Regions from separate parts of the Mesorhizobium sp. ES1-6 genome, predicted to be linked through region 1. Evidence: riboswitches for the same ligand, from Rfam matches in the RefSeq annotation. Region 1 holds a riboswitch; each other region holds the start of a gene.
What was found. A riboswitch is a leader RNA that binds a small molecule or an ion and turns the genes downstream of it on or off. The one in region 1 is predicted to bind cobalamin.
Positions count from the first base shown of each region.

Region 2: it holds a riboswitch for cobalamin, as region 1 does, so the genes downstream of both, LB564_RS19530 (CbtB domain-containing protein) here and LB564_RS28100 (aromatic ring-hydroxylating oxygenase subunit alpha) in region 1, are expected to answer to the same signal.
Region 3: it holds a riboswitch for cobalamin, as region 1 does, so the genes downstream of both, bluB (5,6-dimethylbenzimidazole synthase) here and LB564_RS28100 (aromatic ring-hydroxylating oxygenase subunit alpha) in region 1, are expected to answer to the same signal.
Region 4: it holds a riboswitch for cobalamin, as region 1 does, so the genes downstream of both, LB564_RS23005 (DUF1636 family protein) here and LB564_RS28100 (aromatic ring-hydroxylating oxygenase subunit alpha) in region 1, are expected to answer to the same signal.

Region 1 covers NZ_JAIUGU010000015.1:165,949-170,473, reverse strand. The annotation lists gene LB564_RS28110 (DUF680 domain-containing protein) at 1-106, opposite strand, end outside; gene LB564_RS28105 (DUF680 domain-containing protein) at 179-382, opposite strand; cobalamin riboswitch at 865-1,067, shown strand; gene LB564_RS28100 (aromatic ring-hydroxylating oxygenase subunit alpha) at 1,181-2,428, shown strand; gene LB564_RS28095 (hybrid-cluster NAD(P)-dependent oxidoreductase) at 2,449-3,549, shown strand; gene LB564_RS28090 (PqqD family protein) at 3,691-4,122, shown strand; gene LB564_RS28085 (serine kinase) at 4,156-4,525, shown strand, end outside.
Region 2 covers NZ_JAIUGU010000007.1:258,162-262,686, forward strand. The annotation lists gene LB564_RS19520 (MFS transporter) at 1-923, shown strand, start outside; gene LB564_RS19525 (aromatic ring-hydroxylating oxygenase subunit alpha) at 974-2,140, opposite strand; cobalamin riboswitch at 2,284-2,483, shown strand; gene LB564_RS19530 (CbtB domain-containing protein) at 2,520-2,699, shown strand; gene LB564_RS19535 (CbtA family protein) at 2,715-3,518, shown strand; gene cobU (bifunctional adenosylcobinamide kinase/adenosylcobinamide-phosphate guanylyltransferase) at 3,511-4,026, shown strand; gene cobO (cob(I)yrinic acid a,c-diamide adenosyltransferase) at 4,028-4,525, shown strand, end outside.
Region 3 covers NZ_JAIUGU010000004.1:47,493-52,017, forward strand. The annotation lists gene LB564_RS12295 (pirin family protein) at 74-994, opposite strand; gene LB564_RS12300 (DUF2277 domain-containing protein) at 1,025-1,291, opposite strand; gene LB564_RS12305 (exodeoxyribonuclease VII small subunit) at 1,397-1,648, opposite strand; gene LB564_RS12310 (histone deacetylase family protein) at 1,652-2,578, opposite strand; cobalamin riboswitch at 2,698-2,886, shown strand; partial or broken gene bluB (5,6-dimethylbenzimidazole synthase) at 2,946-3,560, shown strand; gene LB564_RS12320 (hypothetical protein) at 3,680-4,525, opposite strand, start outside.
Region 4 covers NZ_JAIUGU010000010.1:164,802-169,326, forward strand. The annotation lists gene LB564_RS22985 (DSD1 family PLP-dependent enzyme) at 1-35, shown strand, start outside; gene LB564_RS22990 (helix-turn-helix domain-containing GNAT family N-acetyltransferase) at 106-1,056, shown strand; gene LB564_RS22995 (antibiotic biosynthesis monooxygenase family protein) at 1,298-1,612, shown strand; gene LB564_RS23000 (AraC family transcriptional regulator) at 1,673-2,506, opposite strand; cobalamin riboswitch at 2,758-2,965, shown strand; gene LB564_RS23005 (DUF1636 family protein) at 3,106-3,468, shown strand; gene LB564_RS23010 (ABC transporter ATP-binding protein) at 3,465-4,253, shown strand; gene LB564_RS23015 (ABC transporter substrate-binding protein) at 4,298-4,525, shown strand, end outside.

The sequences.
Region 1 (4,525 bases):
TGACAGCCGCCTGGTTGGCACCGTTCGAACCAAAGTTGTCGCTACCGGCGAAGGCGCTGCCGGAAAGGGCCAGAACGGCGGCGGCAGCAATGAGGATCTTGTTCATTTCAAATACTCCTGAATTTGTGGCGTCCACCGGCGCGACAGGGCAACCCCGCCGCGTGCCGGGAAGCGGCTGTTAGTTGTTGCCGAAGAGGTTGTGATCGGCACCCTGGACAGGCGTCTGAGCAGCCGGCTGCGACTTCTTGGTCGAAGCGGTGTACGAGCTGTCGACAGAGGTGGCAGCGGGGGTCGCGGCGCTCGAACCATAATGGTCGCTACCAGCAAAGGCGCTGCCGGAAATAGCCAGAAGGGCTGCGGCAGTGAGAACAATCTTTTTCATTTTGGGTACTCCAGTATTTTTCCGTCCGTCTAGCGGCGTGTCTTGGGATTAAAAATCGCGTCGTTCGGACAGCCCCGATGTGGGAGAGCACCTTTGCCGTTTCCAATCACGAAGTTGTTCCGCGTGGACCATGACTCCACCACTTGAAATTGTACCAGGCCCTTTTACGTCCATTGTTTTTCTTCGCTATATCAACCGGTTAACTGGAACCACCGCTTCGATCACCGACGGTGTCGGAGACCTTGCGTTCACACCGTCCTGCACGCACCGTCAACAGAAACGAACCGTTCGGTTCGATTTTAGAATCTGCTAATAGTCACTTTTCGTAACCGTTAACCTTTTTCGCCGCCGGCAACGGGTAGAAAACGTGCCGGTGCGGCTTCCCATAAAGACGCTTCCATCCGCCGGAACCATCCAGCATGCGTGTCGCGCCGCATGGAGGCGATGTCGCTTTCATGCCGATGTCGCAAACCCTGTCGTGATTAAATCATTCCATCTCAGGTGCCGCTGCGTGACGACGGAGCGGAGAATTGGGAAGCCGGTCAGATTCCGGCGCTGCCCCCGCAACGGTGGTGGAGTTCAAGTCGCAACGGGAGACCACTGGGCGAAGGCCTGGGAAGGTGTCGCGATGGTCCGCAAGGACGACTCCAGAGCCCGGAAACCAGCCCGAGATCGCTAGAACTCGACTGATCGCGGTGGGCGGTCAAGGGGCGGATGATGTTTGTCCGGCTTTTGCCGGCTCGCGCTCAATCCTTCCTCCATCACCACCAGTTCAGTCCTTGAAAATGAGGACAGGACATGGATGCGCGCAACGACATGCTGAGGCTCTTGAACAGCCGCAGACAAGGCTTTTCGCTGGAACAGCCCTTTTATACCGACCCGGACTACTTCAAGCTGGACATGGAGCTGATCTGGTATCGCGACTGGCTGTTCATAGGCCATGATTGCGAGTTGCCCAAGCCGGGCAGCTTCATCACCGTGCAGATCGGCGACTATCCGGTCGTGCTGGTGCGTGACCAGCAGGGCAAGATCAACGCCTTCCACAATTCCTGCCGTCATCGCGGCAGCCGCGTCTGCAACAGCGACAAAGGCATGGCCGCCAAACTGGTCTGTCCTTACCACCAGTGGACTTACGAGCTTGACGGCCGGCTGCTGTTCGCCCGCCAGATGGCCGACGGGTTCGACAAGAGCCAGTTCGGGCTGAAGCCAGTCGCCTGCGAAAGCGTCGCCGGCTATGTCTTCATCTGCCTGGCCAAGGAGCCGGCGGACTTCGCGCCGATGCGGGCGATGATCGGGCCCTATCTGCAGCCGCACCGGCTCAGCGAGGCCAAGATCGCCTTCGAGAGCACCATCATCGAGAAGGGCAACTGGAAGCTGGTCTGGGAAAACAACCGCGAATGCTACCATTGCGCCGGCAATCATCCGGAATTGTGCAAGACCTTCCCGGAAGCGCCGACCGTGACCGGCGTGCAGGGCGCCGACAGCGATCCGGAAATGCTGGCGCATTGGGCCAAATGCGAGGCTGTTGGCTTGCCCAGCAAATTCCGCATCGACCCGGCTGGACAATACCGTGCCACCCGCGCGCCGTTGCTGCGCGATGCCCAGAGCTACACGATGACGGGCAAGCGGGCGGTGAGGAAGAACCTGTCCGACAGCGTCTCGGCCGACCGGATCGGCACCTTGATGCATTACCACTATCCGACGACCTGGAACCATATCCTGGTCGATCATGCCGTCACCTTCCGTGTGCTGCCGGTCAGCGCCACAGAAACGGCGGTGACGACGAAATGGCTGGTGCACAAGGACGCGGTCGAGGGCGTCGACTACGATCTCGCCGAACTCACCCATGTCTGGACCGAGACCAACGACCAGGACCGCCGCATCGTCGAGGAAAACGCCTTCGGCATCCTGTCGCCGGCCTATGAGCCCGGCCCCTATTCGGAGCTGCATGAAGGCGGCGTCATCCAGTTCGTCGACTGGTACGCGCGCTTCATCGGCCCGCGCCTTGCCGAAGGCGGCCGGCCGGCGCTGCGCAGCGTGGCATGAGAGGCTGAGGGATGAATGCCATGACCGACCTTGGCCTCTATCGCCATCTCGACCAGATGGCGCCGTGGAACGACAGGCTGCAGGTGCTGGAAGTGACCGGCGTCAGCGATGAGGCGCCCGGCGTCAAGACCTTCACCTTCCGCTCCGACAACCAGACCTGGTTCCGTTACAAGCCGGGCCAGTTCGTGACGCTGGAACTGCCGACGCCGGACGGTCCGCTGATGCGCACCTACACGCTGTCGTCGTCACCGTCGCGGCCGTTCTCCATAGCGGTGACGGTGAAGGCGCAGGCAGGCAGCATCGGCACACGCTGGATGTTCGATCACCTGACCCCCGGCTCGCACGTCAAGGCCTATGGACCGAGCGGCGATTTTTCGTTGCACAGCCATCCGGCGGCGAAATATCTGTTCATCTCGGCCGGCTCCGGCGTGACGCCGATGATGTCGATGCTGCGCTGGCTGAACGATTGCGCGCCCTGGACCGATGTCGGCTTCGTCAATTGCGCGCGGCGTCCCGAAGAGATCATTTTCCGCAAGGAACTCGAACTTTTGGGCGGCCACATGCCGGGCCTGTCGCTCGGCTTCATGATCGAGGAGCGGTCGAGCCGCGAGGGCTGGTACGGCCATATGGGCCGCATAGATGCCATCCGGCTGCCGCTGCTGGCGCCCGATTTCCGTGAACGCGAAATCTTCTGCTGCGGCCCCGATCCCTTCATGCGCGCCGTGCGCGGCATGCTGGAGGCCGCCGGCTTCGACATGGCGAGATACCATCAGGAAAGCTTTGCCGCGCCGACCGTGGAGGAAATCCCGGCGCCGTTCGCCTCGCCGGAGCAGGACGGTGCGGCAGCTCCCGTCGAAGCAGCAACACCTATCCGCTTCGCGCTGTCGGACGTCGATGCCGAGTGCGTCGCCGGCCAGACCGTGCTGCAGACGGCCCGCGCCTCGGGCGTGCGGATCCCGGCAGCCTGCGAATTCGGCCTGTGCGGAACCTGCAAGGTGAAGAAAGTCTCCGGCGCCGTCGAGATGAGCCACAATGGCGGCATCCTCGATCACGAGATCGACGACGGCTTCATCTTGGCCTGTTGTTCCAAGCCACTGTCGGCACTGGAAATCGAGGTTTGATCCGGCTGGCCTTCGACTGATCCCGCATATGGCCGGCGCCTTACCGGCAAAGGTTACCTTGCCAAGGAACAACCGAAAGTTTACAGGCGTTGTCGGTGGAACGGGTCCTGCTGGCGGGCAGGAATGCTAAGCGGGGCGACAATGATGCATGAATCCCATGCCTATGCGGTTGCGAGCCGGGATATCGTTTTCGAATCCTTCGATGGCGAGGCCGTGGTGCTCAACCTTGCGAATGGCAAGTATTTCGGCTTCTCCGATTCCGGCAGCAAGGTGTGGCAGGCGCTTTCGTCCGGAATGGACGCCCGGGCTCTGGTCGGGCTTACCGCGGGCGGCTCGACAATAGGCGAGGCCCAACTCGATCACTTCATAGCGCAATTGCTCGAACTGGGCTTGCTGGTGCCTTCCGACGCGACGGTGCAGCCATTGCCGGACGAATTGGCCGCCGAGCTGGCCGCCACGAACGAGCCGCTCGATGTGAGCATTCACGACGACCTCGCCGACCTGATCATCATTGATCCCATCCACGAGGTCGAGGAACCACTCGGCTGGCCGGCGGTCAAGCAGGCTTCCTGACGGGCCGGCCGCTGCCGTGATGGAAGGCGCTTGATGCCGCGCGTCACGCTGGAAACCTTGCCCGATTACGGCCGGTATCTCCTCGCCGCCGCCGAAGATGCGGGCTTGCGCTATCCGACCACACGCAAGGTCAGCCTGCCCCTGTTGGAACTGACCGTGCATCTCGGTCACGGCGTGCTTGCCGATGCACTGGGCCATGCATTTGTCGAGGCCGGGCATGATCGGCCCGAACCGGCCGCGTGCCGCGTCTTCATCGCTCATCCCGGCATCCACGGCATTCCGGAGCCCGCGCGATGGGGCGACGCGCATTTCACCGAGCACGGTTTTGCCAAACGGCTCGCCGAAGCCGGGTTGCGCGGCCACTATTTCCACGACCTGGATTTCTGGCAGATCTACGATCCGC
Region 2 (4,525 bases), on a different contig from region 1:
CCATCGGTTCGCTGTTCTTCGTTACCCATACGCTCGCCGGGCAACTGGCCGGCATGTTGTGCCGCGTCATGGGCGCCAGCGCGCTGTCGATCACCCTCAACCTCTACATCATGGACCACATCCGCAAGACCGATTTCATGCAGGCCGAATCGCTGCGCATGGCGTGGTCGATGGTTGCCTGGACCTGCGGGCCGACGCTCGGCATCTTTCTTTACGCGCATTTCGGCATCTACGCCGCGCATGGCGCGGTGGCCGTGTTCGCGATCGCCTTGCTGGCCCTGTTCTGGTTCTATCGGCTGAGCGACAACCCGTCGATCCGTCCGGGCAAGACGCGGCCGGCCAATCCGCTCGCCAATATCGGCCGTTTCGTCGCGCAGCCGAGACTGAGGTTGGCGTGGCTGATCGCCTTTGGCCGTTCCTGCTTCTGGACGACGTTCTTCGTCTACGGGCCGCTGTTCATGGTCATCACCGGGCAGGGCGAATTGGCTGGCGGCCTGCTGGTCTCGGCCGGCAACGCGCTCTTGTTCATGGCGATCTTCTGGGGCAAGGCGGGCAAGCGCTTCGGCGGCCGGCGGACGATGACATTTGCCTATTTCGCCATGTCGGCGGCGCTGCTGGCCGCCGGCACGATCGGAGCGGCAGCGCCGTTGCTGACCGGCGCCTTCCTGTTGTGCGGCGCCTTCTTCACCATCGCGCTCGACGCGCTGGGCTCGACCGCCTTCATGCGCTCGGTGCGCTCCTATGAGCGGGCGCAGATGGCGGCGGTCTACCGCACCTATCTCGACTTTTCCGAACTGACGCCGCCGCTGGTCTATTCGGTGGTGCTGGCCTTCTTCGGGTTAGGCTCGGTGTTCGTCACGCTCAGCCTGCTGGCGGCGTTTTGCGGCTTCATGACTTGGCGCTACCTGCCGAAATCCCTGTAGGCATGTCGATATTCAGCTGATGCCGGCCTGATCTGAAACCCAACCTACCCTCATGTCACCGCAACATGGCGCTCGCGCACCCAATTGTGGAAGCGGTGCAACTCATATTCCTCGGGCATCAGCACGCCGGCCGTATGACGCATCGAGCGCAAGCCCCTCTGGTTCACCTCGCAGATGGCGGCGTCCTCTTCCAGCACCTGTGTGCCGAAGGCGACGATGTTGTCGATGTCGGTCGCGGCCAACGCCTCGGGCGCGAACAGCCACTCCGCGACAAGCTCGGTCTGTTCGGGACCGAGCGGCACCAGGCGCACGGTCCTGACATAGTCGACATGGCCGACGATGAACATCGAAGGCAGGCTGGTGGCATAGGTCTGGCCGGCGCTGCGTTCAGCCGGCGTCAAGTCCGGGAAGACCGGCCCATGCGCCTGGCCATCGCGCGACCATGTCTGCGCGCCAGCACGCAAGCCGCCGGAAAATTCCGGCGCGTCATTGTCGGCGTGGCGCACCCATTCGGGGTCGTCATGCCGGCTCATCAGACCGCGGCCATAGATCGGCACCAGCCGCGACAGATCCCTGTGAACACCCGGGCAATGCAGGCACTCGTTGAAGTTCTCCCAAAAGATCTTCCAGTTGCAGTGCATCACCTTGCGCAGCACATGGCCTGAGACCAGCGATTCGAGCGGCCAGTTGCCCAGGTTGCCGGAAGCGGGATCGAAGGAGGATTGCGCCGAGCCGTCCGCGTCTTCCCGCAGATTGACGAAGACGAAACCCCGCCACACCGAGAGCGCGACGCGGTAGAGCGGGTGATCGGCCTTGTCGAAGCCGTCGGGCAGCGATTTCGACGGCACGCGCACAAGATCGCCGCGCAGCGAGTAGGACCAGGCGTGATAGGGGCAGGTGATCAGCCGTGCCTTCAGCCGGCCTTCGCTCTCCTGGCAAAGCTGCGAGCCGCGATGGCGGCAGGTGTTGTGGAAGGCGCGCAGCTCGCCAGTGTCGTCGCGCAGCACGAGGATGTCCTGCGTGCCGATGCGGAATCGGCGAAAGGCCAGCGGCTGGGCCAGATCGGCCTCGCGGCAGACCAGCAGCCAGCTTCTGTACCAGATCGCATCGAGATCAAGCTGATAGTTCTGCTGGTCCCAATATGCCGATGAGGGCAGCGTCGGCTCGGTTCGAGTCAGGCCGTTATAGGGATCGCGCTCGCTGGCATTGGGCTGCATGGCTGGCTTCCTGTGAGGGTTGCCAGCCGACACCCGGCCATGAAGTTTGTCAATCAGGGCGGGATGGGAACGGTTTTGCCGATACGACGCTCCTGCGCTGTCGGCTGTCGGAATTTGGTTTGCCGCGCGCGGCGAATTTCCCTATAGTCACCAACGTCGTCGGTTCCTTTTTTTGGAACCAAGAGGGAATGCGGTGCGGGCGAGGTTTCGCCCAATGCCGTGGCTGCCCCCGCAACTGTGTGCGGTAGTCCTCTCCATATGCCACTGAAGGTTTTTCTTCGGGAAGGTGGGGAAGGGCGCTGATCCGCGAGCCAGGAGACCTGCCGGCGGCGAAAAGACTGACTTCTATGCCCTCGGGTGGAGGGCGAAAGGACAAGACATGACCACTGCTACCGTCTCCCTCGGCGCCTCCGTCTCCTCGCAGTCGCGCTTCATGCAGCTCGCGCTCGCCGCGCTGCTCGGCATCTTCGTCGTCGGCTTCGTCGGCTTCTCGCATATCGACGCGGTCCACAACGCCGCCCACGACTACCGCCATTCGATGGCCTTTCCCTGCCACTGATAGGGATCTGACATCATGAACCTTTTTCGCAACGTCGTGTTCGTCGCGGCGATCGCGGGGCTCGTGGCCGGCGTCGTTCTCGCCTGCATGCAGGCCTATGCGACCGTTCCGCTGATCCTGAAAGCGGAAGTCTACGAACAGGCCGGCGGCGGCCATCACCATGACCATGGCGCGGCACCCGCCGCGACCGATACCAACGCCATGAGTACAATCGCCCCGGCAGGCAATGCCATGAGTTCGGCCGCGCCGGCGGCGGAAGCAGCCGCTCCGGCGGCGGAGGATGAAGGCTGGGCGCCGGCCGACGGCTTCGAGCGGTTCGCCTTCAGCGTGCTTGCCAACATCGTCACCGGCATCGGCTTCGCGCTGGTCCTGGTCGCGGTTTCGGAATTCGCCGGCGGCATCGGCACCTGGCGCCAAGGCGTGTTCTGGGGCCTGGCCGGCTTTGCCGTGTTCACGCTGGCGCCCGGCCTCGGCCTGCCGCCGGAACTGCCGGCAATGCCCGCGGCCGAACTGCTTCCGCGGCAGATCTGGTGGACCGCGACAGTCGTGGCGACCGCGATCGGCCTCGGCCTGATCGCCTTCCGCAAATCGCTGCCGCTGGCCATCCTTGCCGTCCTGCTGATCGTCGCGCCGCATATTGTCGGCGCGCCGCAGCCAGACAGTTTCGAGACACCGATCCCGGAGGGCCTGCATCATCAGTTCGTGGTGGCGGTGACGGTGACCAACCTGGTGTTCTGGCTTGTGCTCGGCGCGGTCGTCGGCGTGGTGCGTGGGCGCTTCACAGGCACGGCGACCGGTCTGCGCGACAGCTTTGCCTGATCTGGGCAAGCTGACCTTCATCATAGGTGGTGCGCGCTCAGGCAAGAGCGCGCACGCCGAAACCCTGGTGGCGGCATTGCCCTCGCCATGGGCCTATATCGCCACCGCGCAAGCTTACGATGACGAGATGCATGAGCGCATCGCGCTGCACCGCTCGCGGCGCGGCGAGGGCTGGCAGACCATCGACGCGCCGCTCGATCTTGCCGAAGCGCTTGAGGCGTTGCCGGACGGTCAGCCGGTGCTTGTCGACTGCCTGACGCTGTGGCTGACCAATCACATGCTGGCCGATCACGACGTCGACGCGGTTTGCCGACGGTTGGCGGACGTGCTGTCACGGCCGCGCGGGCCGTGGTTCGTGGTGTCGAACGAGGTCGGCCAAGGCATCGTGCCCGACAATGTACTGGCGCGGCGGTTTCGCGACGACGCCGGCCGGCTCAACCAGCGGGTCGCCGCGGTCGCCGATACGGTGCTGCTGATGGTGGCGGGACTACCGCTCAAGGTGAAGTGAAATGACTGACATCGACGACAAGGACGCCAAAGATCGGGATGAAGAACGCCATCGCGCCAAGATGGCCAAGCGCAAGGCCGTGCAGGACGCCGAGGTGGCGGGTAAGACGATCGAGAAAGGTCTGCTCATCGTCAACACCGGCCCCGGCAAGGGCAAGACCACGGCTGCCTTCGGTCTCGCGCTGCGCATGCTCGGCTACGGCAAGCGGGTCGGCGTCGTCCAGTTCATCAAGGGCAAATGGCACACCGGCGAGAAGGACGCTTTCGCCGCCTTCGGCGACCGCGTCGTCTGGCACGCGATGGGCGAGGGCTTCACCTGGGAAACGCAGGATCTGAAGCGCGACATCGCGGCCGCCGAGGCCGCCTGGGCCAAGGCGCTGGAATTGATCGACGATCCCTCGATCAGCCTCGTCGTGCTCGATGAACTCAACATCGCGCTGCGCTACGACTATCTCGATCTCGACAAGGTGGTGGGTGCGCTCAAGGTCCGCCGCGAGGGC
Region 3 (4,525 bases), on a different contig from region 1:
GCGGGATAGGCCGCCGTCCGGCGAAAGTAAATGCGAGTCGGTGACGCGGACCGTCAGCCTCTCACCGACCCGCTCAGCCTTCCGGCAGCGGAATGAACTCCTGCTCGTCGCCAGGAACGATATCGAAGCGGCCGGTCTTCCATTCCTGCTTGGCCTGCTCGATGCGCTCCTTGGACGAGGAAACGAAATTCCACCAGATGTAGCGCTTCGAACCGAGCGAGGCGCCGCCGAACAGCATGAAATGCGCCCCGGTCAGCGATGATATGACGATCTCGTCGCCGGGGCGGAACACCAGCAGCCGTTCCGACGGAAAGACGTCGCCCGAAATCGAGACCTCGCCCTCCAGCGTATAGATGGCGCGCTCTTCGGCGTCGGCCGGGATTTTGACGCTCGCGTCGGGCGCCAGCCGCAAATCGGCGTAGAGCGTTTCGGAATCCGCCCGCACCGGAGACCGCAACCCCTGGAAATCGCCGATGACGACGCGGCCGCTGACGCCTTCGGCGTCGATTTCGGGAAGTCGAAGCGCAGCGGTGTTCTCGAACACCGGTGCGACCTCTTCCTTGCCGTCGGGCAGCGCCAGCCAGGTCTGCAGGCCGGAGATCGACATTGGCGCGCCGCGCAGTTCCTGCGGCGTTCGCTCGGAATGGACGATGCCGCGACCAGCCGTCATCAGGTTCACGTCACCGGGCTCGATGACCATTTCGGTGCCGAGCGAATCGCGGTGCCTGATCCTGCCGTCGAACAGATAGGTCACGGTCGAGAGGCCGATATGCGGATGCGGACGGACATCGAGCGCCTGGCCCGCCCGCAGGATGGCCGGGCCCATGCGGTCGAAAAAGATGAATGGCCCGACCAGCCTTCTCTTGGCGGTCGGCAAGGCGCGGCGCACCTCGAAGCCGCCAATATCCTTGGCGTTGGGGATGACCATCAGCTCGATCTGGTCGCTGGCAAAGGCATCACCGGCTTCAGGATCTTTACCGGGAAAGAAGCTCATGAACTCTCCTTGTCAGCGGCCTTGGCCGCGTCAGGCAAACCGGATAGCCGCCTTCGCCCGCAATTTGGCCGCCACCTCTTCCCGGTTGCGCGGATGCTGGTGGGTCTCGAGCGTATCAAGCAGCTCGCGTGCCGCCGCCGCGATAGCCTCGACCGCGTGATCGAACGCATGCTGGTTCTTGGCGGACGGCCGCGTCGTCCCGCTCAGCTTGCGGACAAACTGGAGCGCCGCGTCGCGGACTTCGTCATTGGTTGCCGGCGGATCAAAATTGAACAGGGTCTTGATGTTTCTGCACATCGTTTCCAAACCTCCTCTGGAGCCTTTTCAATCGGGACGAGCCTTATCCTCATTCATGATCGTGTCCAAAAGCCGGTGAGGCAAGCGCGTCGTTGGCGACCGGCCTCAGTCCGCGTCGAGCGGCTCGGTTCCGACCGGCTTGCCGTCGCGTGACAGCCTGATCTTCTCGACCTTGTCCTCGGCAGCCTTCAGCAGTCGGTCGCAATGCGCCTTCAGCGCCTCACCGCGCTCGTAGATGCGGATCGACTGGTCGAGCGGCACATCGCCACGCTCCAGATCATCGACGATCTTCTCCAGCGCGTCGAGCGCCTGTTCGAAGCTCATCGCCTTGACGTCTTCGTTGATCTCACCGCTCATCATTCATCCTTTCATCAGTCGCCCGACATGGGCGGCGACCGAAAATGCCAATCCCTGCAGATCGTAGCCGCCCTCGAGCAGGCTGACGAGCCGGTTGCCGCTGTGGCGAGCGGCGCGCTGCATGAGCTGGCCCGTCGCCCAGTCGAAATCGTCCTCGGTCAGATTGATCTCGGCCAGGGGATCGCGATGATGCGCGTCGAAGCCGGCCGAAATGATGATCAGGTCGGGCGCGAAATTGTCGATCGACGGCAGCACGCGCGACAGGAAGGCGTCGCGAAACACCTCGCTGCCGGTTTGCGGCGCCAGTGGCGCGTTGACGATGTTCCCGGCGCCGGTCTCGGTCTTCGCGCCGGTGCCGGGGTAGAGCGGCATCTGGTGCGTCGAGCAATAGAGCACCGAGGGGTCGTCCCAGAAAATATCCTGCGTGCCGTTGCCGTGATGCACGTCCCAGTCGACGACGGCGACACGTTCGGCGCCATGCTTCTTCTGCGCATAGCGGGCAGCGATCGCCGCTGTGTTGAAGAAGCAGAAGCCCATCGCCGTGGTCTTTTCGGCGTGATGGCCGGGCGGTCGGGCCGCGACGAAGACATTGTCGGCACAGCCCGCGAAGACGTCGTCGACGGCGGCGTTGGCGGCACCGATCGCGGTGATGACCGCCTGCCAGCTTTTCGGGCTGGCGGTGGTGTCGGCATCGATGCGGGCTATGCCCTCGTCGGGGATGGCGGCGCGGACACGCGCGACGAAATCGGCGGGATGCGCGTAGAGGATGGTCGCCTCGTCACCTTCCGGCGCCTGCACCCGGTCGAGCGCGGCGAAAGCTTCGTCGTCGAGCACGCGCTCGATGGCGCGCAGGCGATCCGGCCGCTCGGGGTGACCGGGCGGGGTGATGTGTTCGAGAAAGATCGGGTGTGTATAGAGACGGGTGACCATGTCCCCTATCTAGTGCCCCGGCGCCCCAATGACCATGCGCCGCGCTTTGATCGCTGGGGAAAATCACGTCCGCGTCTCGTAGTGTCGCTACGGGCATTGGCGTCGCCGGCACTTCGGCGTAAGGTGGGGACCTGCCTGGTGCCCGCCGGTCTGTTTGTGGCGGGAGAATCGGGAACACGGTTGAATTCCGTGGCGTGCCCAACGCTGTAAGGGGGACCGCGCCGGTAAATGCCACTGTCGATGACGGGAAGGCACCGGAGGCGGGTTGATCCCGAGCCAGAAGACCGGCCTGGCAGGCATCGATATCCGCATGGTCAGGCGGATATCAGGGATTGCAATCGCAAGGGGACACGCGATGCCGGAAGCCATGACCGCTCCTGTCGGCGACGGATTCGATCAGAAAGCGCGCGACGCGGTTTATCGCGCCATGTTCACGCGGCGCGACGTCCGCAGCCATTTTACATCGGAGGCGATCGATGACGACGTCCTGGCGCGGTTGCTGCTTGCCGCCCATCACGCCCCGTCGGTCGGCTTCATGCAGCCCTGGAACTTCATCGTCATCCGCGACCGGCAGCGGCGGGCTGAGGTGCGCGACCTGTTCCTGGCCGCACGAGAACAGGAATTGCCGGCGATCGAAAAAGAAAGGCGGGCGCTCTACCGCAAGCTCAAGCTCGAAGGCATTTGCGAAAGCGCGCTCAACATCTGCATCACCTGCGACCGCGAACGCTCGAAAGGCTCGCCGCTTGGACGATGGCACAATCCGGAAATGGATCTCTTCAGCACGGTCTGCGCGGTGCAGAATTTCTGGCTGGCGGCACGTGCCGAGGGTGTTGGCGTCGGCTGGGTCAGCATCATCGAGGCCGAGGCGCTGAAACGGCTGCTGGCCATTCCCGACCATGTAACGCCGATTGCCTATCTCTGCGTGGGCCGTGTCTCGGAGTTCGCACCGAAACCGGATCTTGAAACGCATGGCTGGGGACGACGGTTGCCGCTGCCCGACCTGATCATGAGCGAGACGTTTTGCGGCCAGGGAGAGGCACCGCTCAAATCGGCGGTGGCGCGCCTCAACATCCCCGACATTGCGCCCGCGAGTCCCGCCGATCAGCGCGTCGCGCCGGCCGTGCCCCAGCGCGAGCCGCCGAAGGTGGAGAGCGCCTTGTCCTTCAGTTCCCTGAACTTCGACGAGGCTTCGGCCAGCCTGGCATCCCAGGCGGCATCGGGCACCTGGCCTTCGATGGTCTTGAAATAGACCTGCATCAGGCAAGCGATGGCAAAGGGCTCGATGAAAGCCGCCTTGAAGGCCCAGGCAAAGACGATGGCCAGCACGAAGGCCCAACCGGCGAGTTGCCCGGGCATGACGTAGAGAATGGCGGCGGCCGGCGCCAGCATCAGCAGGAAGATCACAAACGACACGCCCCACATGATGACCGCTAGCCAGACGGCGTTCTTGACCATGGTCTTGCCGTTCTGGGCGTAGAGCACGACGCCTTGGCGCGCGGTTTCGAAGGGCGAGGACGAGTTGATGCGAATGTTGTAGCCGAGGATGATCTCGTCGACATAGGTCAGCGACAGGCGGATCACCGTGTTGAGGAAGGCGACCAGGCCGCTGAGGCCAGGAATGGGCAGGAAGGGGGCGACGCCGCCGAGCAGGCCGGTGATGGCGCGGATGGCGCCCTTGACCAGCTGGTCGACGACGAAAAGGATGTTCGCTTCGGCAAAACGCTCGGTCACGACCTGCTTTGCGTAGGCGATCTGGTTCTGGCCGTCGGGAACGTCATGACCGTCGATGAGATGCACCATGACGGCGATGTGGCCGGCCTTGACGACATAAAGGATGTATTCGCGCAGCCAGTAGACGGCGATCGAGACGACGCCAAAGCCGACCACGCCGCCCCACAGGGCAAAGGACAACGGGCCGTCCGGATCGGTGGAGATATGGCCGACGCC
Region 4 (4,525 bases), on a different contig from region 1:
TCGTGGATCGCTGGCCGGTATTGCCGATGATGTGATGGGGCAGACCGTCTCTAATAGTTGACTGCGTCAACTAAATGGGCGATCGTGTTTGGACAGGAGATGTCCATGACCATTCACCATCAGCCCGACAACGCTGCGCCCAACAAGGATCGGATCGATGCGGTTCGGGCCTTCAACCGGTTCTACACGCGTCAGATCGGGCTGCTCGACGAAGGGCTGCTGAAGAGCGCCTTCTCGTTGACCGAGGCGCGGGTGCTGTACGAGCTGGCGCATCGTGACGGACTGACCGCGACCGACCTCGGGCGCGATCTCGGCCTCGATGCCGGTTATGTCAGCCGTTTGCTGAAGAAGTTCGAGCGCCTTCACCTCATCTCCAGGGCCACCCTTGCTTCGGACGCGCGGCAGTCGACGATCGCGCTGACGCCGGCGGGCAGGAACGCCTTCGCGCCGCTGAACAAGGATTCGCACGACCAGGTCGCGGCGCTGCTCGATCGGCTGCCTGCCTCGGAGCAAGACCGGCTGGTCAAGTCCATGCGCACGGTACAGCGACTGCTGGATGACGGTGCCGAGCCGAAAATCCCTTACCTGCTGCGGCCGCCGCAGGTCGGCGACATCGGCTGGATCACCCGCCGGCAAGGGATGCTCTACGCCCAGGACTATGGCTGGGACGAAACCTATGAAGCGCTGGTCGCCGAAATCCTGGCCAATTTCGTAAAATCCTACGATCCGAAATGGGAGCGCGGCTGGATCGCCGAACGGGAAGGCGAGGTCGTCGGCTCGGTCTTCGTCGTGCGCAAGTCCGACCAGGTGGCCAAGCTGCGGCTCCTTTATGTCGAACCTTCGGCGCGGGGCCTCGGCATCGGCAAGCGCCTGGTCGAGGAATGCATCGGCTTTGCCCGCGCCAGGGGTTACAAGACGCTGACCTTATGGACCAACGACATTCTGACCGCCGCCCGGCACATCTACCAGGCAGCGGGTTTCAGGCTGACCGAGGAAGAACCCCACCATTCCTTCGGCAAGGATCTGGTTGGCCAGAACTGGGATCTCGATCTCTAGCGAGCTGTCCGGCAATGCCCGGTTGCTGGCGGTTTGCGCCAATGGTATCGAATACGGGTCGAAAAGGACCCTGGAGCGGCAAACGGTAAGCCCGCTCCCTTCCGTCAGATGGAAGCTCCGTTCCCATCCAGAATGGGAACCCACGGCAAGCCACGGCGTGCTTTGACGCCGGGCTTGGCGTTCGGGGTCCCGCCGATCGGCGTTCCTTCGTGTGCCAGGCGCCAACGAAGGAGAAGAGACAATGCCCATCATTCGCGCCGACACCGGCGTCATCACCCAGATCAACGTCTTCACCGTGCCCGAGGGCGGACAGCAGGCGCTGATCGACCTTTTGCGGGAGGCGGCAATGAGTTGTCGTGGCATTCCCGGCTGGATGTCGGCCAGCCTGCACAGGGAACTCGACGGCACACGCGTCGTCAACTATGCGCAGGCGCGGGATCAGGCGGCCATGCGGCGCGTCTTCGAGCATCTGCGGACGAGCGGTTTCCTCGATCGCAACCAGGCTCTGGGGCAGGCCCATCCCGGCCTCTATGAGGTCGCGCTCACCGTGGAATAGGCGAGCCGGCGGGCCGCGCCTCGGCTGCTGCCGGGGCGTGGCCCATTCGGCATCCAGCCCCTATGATTTGACCGGCACCCAGATCTCCAGCCCACCATTGCCGGTGCGGGCGTCGAATTCAGGGCCATAGCGCTCGAATTCCGGCGCGTCGGCGATTTCATGGCCTGAGGCGGGCAGCCAGCTGTTCCAGATCGTGTTGATCGTACGCCGGATGGTCGAGATGTGCTCGCGATGCGTGAACACGGCATATTTCTGTGCCGGCACCCGCACCCGGTAGAATTCCTTCGGCAGATCCGCGAAGTCGCGCACCTCGACGCCGACGACATAGTCGAAATTGCCGGCATCGTCGCCATTGAGGCAGACGCCGTAGAAAACGCCTGAAATCTCGCCTTGTATGTTACCGATGTATGGAGCGAAGCGCTGCCACTGCATCGGAATCCCGGCACTGGATTCGCAGCTGTAGCGCTCGCCGAGCCCGGCGACGAGGAAGGGCCGGCTGGTCTCGAAGCGCGGCGGCTGGAGTGTGGTGAGAAGTGAACTGTCCATCAGGATAGGCTCCACGAGGTCGAGGGACTTGGTCGAGCCTTGCGCGCGCACCAGTTCCGGCGTGGTGCCGAACTGGTCGCGGAAGGCACGGGTGAAAGCCTCATGCGAGTTGTAGCTGGCTTCGAGCGCGATGCTGAGAATGTCGGGCGCTCCGCCAGCCAGCTTGCGCGCCGCCTCGGTCAGCCGGCGCGAGCGCATGTAGCCCATGACGGAGCGACCGGTGGCGGCGCCGAAGGCGCGCGTCACATGAAAGCGCGACACGCCACTGCTTTGCGCGACGTCGTCGAGCGTAACGACGTCAGGCAGATGGCTTTCGACAAACCATAGCGCTTTCTCGGTCGGGTTCATGTGCTCCTCGCATTTGGCATCCGCATCCTGGCGCCTCGCAGCCCGCCCAGTTTGATCGAAATTGCGCATGGCGCAAATGGGCAAGCGGTCGCGCGTTCTCATTGGGTGCCTGCTGTGATCGGCTCGGATGGCCGTGTCGGCAAGGTACCGTCGAACAGCACGGTGATGGCCGTGTCGGCAGCGATTGACTGAGTGCATGTATTGTTATAACAGAACATAATGATCGTCTTGCCTCGGCGCCGCTCGCGGCCTAGGCTGCGACTCGTGATGGTCCCCGAGCCGAAAGGCGAGGGGTGAAAAGGGAACGCGGTGGGATCCGATTTGGGTCGAGGCCGCGGCTGCCCCCGCAACTGTAAGCGGCGAGCAAGATCCGGAACGCCACTGGCCGGCAAGGCTGGGAAGGCAGGATTGCGCGGAGACCCGTGAGCCAGGAGACCTGCCATCACCGAGTTGACCGGACGGGGTGTGCCGGGAGGAAACGTGGACATCGGTCTTGTCGGCCGGTCGACCAACATCCTTCCGTCGCCAGTTGTGAAAGTGACGGGACGTTGTACGGCGCAATCGATCGTATTCACCGCACCCAAAGGCACCAGATCATCGTGTGCACGCTTTGCCGCGACGTGCCGACCGGCGTCAGGTCTGGCGAAGCTCTGTGCGCCGAATTGCGCTCCCGTCTCTCGGCCCAGCCTGACCTGATGCGTGATTTCACGGTCGAGGGCGTGGCTTGCATGGCGGGATGCGCGCGCCCCCTGGCAGTGGCCTTCCAGGCGCCGGGCAAAGCCGCCTATCTCTTCGGCTCGATCGATGCAGAGGCCGACGCTGGCGATCTCGTGCGGTTTGCCAGGCTCTACGCTTCGCTTGCCGACGGCTGGTGCAATTCCGGACAACGTCCGCCGCGCCTGGCCGGCAAGACGCTGGCCCGCATCCCGGCACCGGGCAAGCCGGCGGATGGCAATCGATGACAACGCCGCTTCTCGATGCGCGCGACCTGAGCGCGACGGCGAATGGCCGGACTCTGGTCGATGCCGTCAGCCTGTCGGTGACATCAGGCGACCGCCTCGCCATCATTGGTCCCAACGGCGCCGGCAAGACCACGCTGCTGCGCATGTTGTCCGGCATGCTAAGGCCAAGTTCGGGCGAGGTGAGGCTTGGCGGGCGACGCCTGGACAGGATTTCGCCGGCCGAGCGGGCCCTGCATATCGCCGTCGTCGGCCAGACCGACCAGCCGGATCCGCGTCTGGCGGTGATCGACTATGTCGAGCTCGGCCGCGTCCCGCATGCCGGCCTGGGGCGCCGGGGCGAGGAGCGCGACATTGTCGTGGACGCGCTGCGCCGGACGGGCCTGTTGCCGCTGCTCGGCCGCACCATCGGCTCGCTGTCGGGTGGCGAACGCCAGCGCGCCCAGCTTGCCCGAGCCATCGCGCAGGTGCCCAAGATCCTGTTTCTCGACGAACCGACCAACCACCTCGACCCGCGCGCTCGCGCGCAACTGCTCGAACTGGTGGCCGGCTTGGGCATGACGGTGATCGCCGTGCTGCACGATCTGACGCTGGTGGCGCCCTTTGCCACCAAGGTCGCGGTGATGAATGAGGCGCGGCTGCAGGCTCTGGCGCCGCCGCACGAGGCGCTGACCCAGCAGCTGATCCGCGAGATTTTCGGCGTCGACGTGTTCCGCCTGCGCCATCCCACCGAGGATCGCGAGCTGACGGTGTTCGAGCTCCCGAACCGCGCCGCGCCGCCATCCTGATCGCCCTCTCATCATCCGATACGGTTCAACCAAGGAGCAAATCCGTGAAACGCCTTGCCATCTCGCTCGTCCTCTCGCTGCTCGCCTCGACGGCCTTCGCCTTCCCCGTCACCGTCGACAGCTGCGGCAACCCGCTGACTTTCGACGCTCCACCGAAGCGTGCGGTCATCCATGATCTCAACATGGCCGAGATGGCCTTCGCGCTGAAACTGCAGCCCTCGATCGTCGGCCTGACGGGAATCACCGGATGGTACAAGGTCGGCCCCGAATTC